One region of the Agromyces sp. NPDC029043 genome, then DNA from elsewhere that is predicted to be linked to it. Evidence: predicted binding sites of a transcription regulator. Region 1 holds the regulator's gene; the other holds the start of a gene.
The links. The regulator HrcA, encoded in region 1, represses chaperone genes, less so after heat shock. The targets are predictions, from matches to a motif close to TTNGCACTCGNNNNNNNCGAGTGCNAA.
Positions count from the first base shown of each region.

Region 1 (2,200 bases):
TGGCAGGTCTCGCAGGTGACCGCGGTGTCGACCTCGAGGTCGCGGTGCGTGCCGAAGATGACCTCGTCGAGGCTCACCTCCAGGCGGATCAGCGCGTCCTGGCCGCGCTCGCGACGCGAACGCGGCCCGCGGCTGGCCTGCCCCGCGCCGAAGAACGTCTCGAAGATGTCGCCGAACCCGCCGAAGCCGGCGCCGTTGAACCCGCCCTGGCCACCGCCGAGGTCGTACTGCTGGCGCTGCTTCGGGTCGGAGAGCACGTCGTAGGCGTGCGTGACCTGCTTGAACCGCTCGGACGCCTCGGCGCCCGGGTTGACGTCGGGGTGGAGCTCGCGGGCGAGGCGGCGGTACGCCTTCTTGATCTCGTCGGGGGTGGCGTCGCGCGAGACGCCGAGGACCTCGTAGTGGTCGGCCACAGGGGGCGGGTTCCTTTCGATTGCGGTGACGGATGCCGCGACTCGGGCGGCTCCGGTCGAGTCAGCTCTCGCCGAGCGTGCGCGAGAGGTAGCGAGCCACGGCGCGCACGGCGGCCATGCTCTGGGAGTAGTCCATGCGGGTCGGACCCACGATGCCCAGCCGCGACACGTCGCGGCCGGGGATCTCGAACGAGCTCGAGACGACGGAGGTCTCGCCGAGGCCGTACGCGGCGTTCTCGCGGCCGATCCGGACCGCGATGCCCTCCTCGGAGGTCATCTCGCCGAACAGCTTCAGGATCACGACCTGCTCCTCGATGGCCTCGATCACGCCGAGGATGTTGCCGGCGAAGTCCTGCTCGGTGCGAACCAGGTTGGCGGCGCCCGCGACGACGAGCCGATCGCTTCGGGTGAACTTCGCCTGGTCGGCGAGCGTCGCCGCGAGGGTGCGGAGCACCTCGGCGTGGGCCCGGTCGGCCGTCTCGGTCTCGACGGAGAGCGCCGCCGCGGCATCGGTCATGGTCAGGCCCGCCGCGACCTCGTTCAGCCGGTTGCGGAGCCGGCCGAGCGTCTCCTCGTCGGCGGGCTGGTCGAGCTCGGCGAGTCGCTGCTCGACCTGCCCCGTGTCGGAAATGAGGATGCACAGCACGCGCGTCGGCGCGAGCGAGACGAGCTCGACGTGGCGCACGCGAGCGCGCTGGAAGCTCGGGTACTGCACGACCGCCAGCTGGCGCGTGAGCTGCGCGACCAATCGCACGGTGCGGGCGAGCAGCTCGTCGAGGTCGTTGGACTCGCCGAGGAACGTCTCGATCGCCTGCCGCTGGGCCGTCGTGAGCGGCCTGACGTCGGCGAGCTGGTCGACGAAGACCCGGTAGCCCTTGTCGGTGGGGATGCGGCCCGACGAGGTGTGCGGAGCCGCGATGAGCTCCTCCTCCTCGAGCACGGCCATGTCGTTGCGGATGGTCGCCGCGGACACGCCGAAGTGGTGACGCTCGACGATCGTCTTCGAGCCCACGGGCTCGCGGGACGCGACGTAGTCCTGCACGATCGCGCGGAGCACGGCGAGACTGCGTTCGGAGACCATGGCCCTCGCTTCCCTCGACCGGCGTGACGGCGGCGGACCGGCGCTTAGCACTCGGTTCCCGTGACTGCCAATCCTACCGCGACATTCAGGGCTCGCACCGTTGCCCGCCCGAACGGCACGGCAGTAGCGTGTGCAACGTCGCGCGCACCCACCCGATGCACCCCCGCCCCGTTCGAGGTGCCCGCGTCCGATCCGAAAGGCACGCACATGACCGATCCCAACGTCCCCCCGCACGATCCCAACGCCGGCCCGCAGCCGGCACCGGCCGCCCCGCTCTCGCAGGAGCAGGACGTCCAGTGGGGGTCGTTCGCGCACCTCGGCGGCATCCTCGGCATCCTGCCGTCGCTCATCATCTGGCTCGTCTTCAAGGACCGCGGCTCCTTCACCAACACCGAGGCCAAGGAGGCCCTGAACTTCCAGATCACGCTGCTGTTCGCCACGATCGCGCTCTGGATCGTCGTGACCTTCCTCACGGTCGTGACGTTCGGCTTCGGCGCCTTCCTCTCGTTCCTCACCTGGATCCCGTGGGTGCTCGGCGTGGTCTTCTCGATCATCGCGTTCCTGCAGGCCAAGGAGGGGCGCCACTACCGCTACCCCTTCGCGGTGCGCCTCATCAAGTAGGGCGCCGCAGGACGGCTCGGGGGGGGGGGGGGGGGGGGGGGGGGGGGGGGGGGGGGGGGGGTGGGGGGGGGGGGGGGAGGGGGCA
Region 1 covers NZ_JBVHVX010000007.1:17,828-20,027, reverse strand. The annotation lists gene dnaJ (molecular chaperone DnaJ) at 1-413, opposite strand, end outside; gene hrcA (heat-inducible transcriptional repressor HrcA) at 475-1,494, opposite strand; gene ACZ4TW_RS10620 (DUF4870 domain-containing protein) at 1,702-2,115, shown strand.

Region 2 (2,200 bases), on a different contig from region 1:
GCCCCTGAGCTTCAGGCGCGTGCGCAGCGCCGCGGGATCGACGTCGACGCCGCGCTTCTTGATCTCGAGCGCGCCCACCCCACGGGCCTGGAGCGCCTGCCGCAGGTGCCGCTCGTCGGCCGGCAGCCGCTCGAGCACGCGGAACCCGCGCGCGAAGGGGCTGTCGACGGGTCGGTCGCCCGTGAAGTAGGCGATGCCCTCGCTGAGCATCCATGCGCCGTTCGATCGGGCGAGGTCGCCGATGAGGCGGGCCCTGATCACGGCGCCGTCGGGCTCGTAGAGGTAGTCGCCGAGCGGCCCGACCGGCGCATCCTCGCTGTCGGCGGGCGCGACCAGCTCGTGGGCGGCGTCGCCGCGGATCACGAGCGCGGCGCGTCCGATGCCCGAGCGGGCCAGCGCGCCCGTCCACACGGCGAGCTCGACGACGTCGCCGTCGACCGAGACCCACTGCGCCTCGGCGCCCGCGGGGATGACGCCGCGATCGGTGCCGGGGCCGAGCTTCACGCCGACCGGCATGCGCTCGGCCAGGCCGAACGCGAAGTCGAGCGACGGCGTGTAGTCGGCGACGTCGGCCAGGCGCGTGGTGGTGCCGCCGGCGGTCGTGCGACGCGCGGGGTCGAGCCAGGCGGCGTCGATGCCCGCGAGCGGCACCTCCTCGGCCCGCGCGTGCAGCACGTGGACGCGCGGGAACGGCGTGAGGTTGAAGGCGGCGATCGCGGCCGTGACCTCATCGGCCTCGGCGGCGGTCACCTCGAGGTCGATCGCGGCGAACGCGAGGGCGTCGCCGCCGATGCCGCAGCCGAGGTCGGCGACGTGGCGGAGTCCGGCGCGAGCGTACCGGCCCGCGTGCAGGGCGGCCACGCGGAGGCGCGTGGCCTGCTCGAGGCCGGACTCGGTGAAGAGCATGCGGTCGGCGAACTCGCCGAATTTCGGGCGCGCCTTCGAGCGCAGCTTGGACTGGCTGAGCACCGCGGCGACCAGGCCGGGCGAGTGACCGCGCCGGCGGAGGTCGGCGACCGTCTTGACGATGTCGTCGCTGCTCGTCCAGGCGGGCAGCGAGTCGAGCAGGTCGAGCCCCTCGGCGGAGAGCAGCTGCACCAGCTCGTCGCGTTCCACGCCGCCACGCTAGCACCGCGACATCCGCTGGCACTCACGTTGCACGAGTGCCAGAACCCCCCTAGACTCTCGTTAGCACTCTCACTCAGAGGCTGCTAACCCCAGTCTTCGTCAAGAAAGAGGTCAACCGTGTCGGTTTCCATCAAGCCGCTCGAGGATCGCATCGTCATCAAGCAGGTCGAGGCCGAGCAGACCACCGCATCGGGCCTGGTCATCCCCGACACCGCCAAGGAGAAGCCCCAGGAGGGCGAGGTCGTGGCGGTCGGCCCGGGCCGCATCGACGACAACGGCAACCGCATCCCGCTCGACGTGGCCGTCGGCGACAAGGTGATCTACTCCAAGTACGGCGGCACCGAGGTCAAGTTCGGCGGCGAGGAGTACCTCGTGCTGTCGGCCCGCGACGTGCTCGCGGTCGTCGTCCGCTAGTCGACACCGACATCGCCCGCGGCCCGGATGCCCCACGGCATCCGGGCCGCGTCGTCGTCTGCGGCATCGAGGGGCGGATGTCGCGGCGACGCGCGGCGGGATGTCGACGGTGGACGGCAGGCTCTCGCGGGCTCCCGGTCGGAGGTCGCGCGTAGGCTGATCCGGTGCCATCCGCTTCGCCGACCGCTGCGCCCGTGCGCGCCCCGCGTGCCGGGGTGAACCGAGCGGGGCTCGCCTACGCGGTCTCCGCGTACGCCCTGTGGGGGTTCCTCCCGATCTACTTCATCGCGCTCGCGCCGACCGGTCCCGTCGAGATCGTCGCGTGGCGCATCCTGCTCTCGCTCGTGTTCTGCGGGGTGCTCATCGCCGCGACGCGCACGTGGCGCCCGTTCCGCGCGCTGCTGCGCGACCGGCGCGTCGTGCTCGTCATGGGCGTGGCGGGCGCGCTCATCTTCGTCAACTGGCTCACGTACGTCTACGCCGCGACGTCGGGGCAGGTCGTCGAGGCCGCCCTCGGGTACTTCATCAATCCGATCGTCACGGTGTTCCTGGGGGTGCTCGTGCTGCGCGAGCGGCTCAACGCCGTGCAGTGGACGGCCGTGGGCATCTCGATCGTCGCGGTGGTGGTGCTCGCCGTCGGGTACGGTCAGCTGCCGTG
Region 2 covers NZ_JBVHVX010000006.1:171,225-173,424, forward strand. The annotation lists gene ACZ4TW_RS10310 (class I SAM-dependent methyltransferase) at 1-1,116, opposite strand, end outside; gene groES (co-chaperone GroES) at 1,246-1,542, shown strand; gene rarD (EamA family transporter RarD) at 1,707-2,200, shown strand, end outside.
Region 2: the regulator HrcA is predicted to act here: its motif matches at 1,144-1,170, upstream of groES (co-chaperone GroES).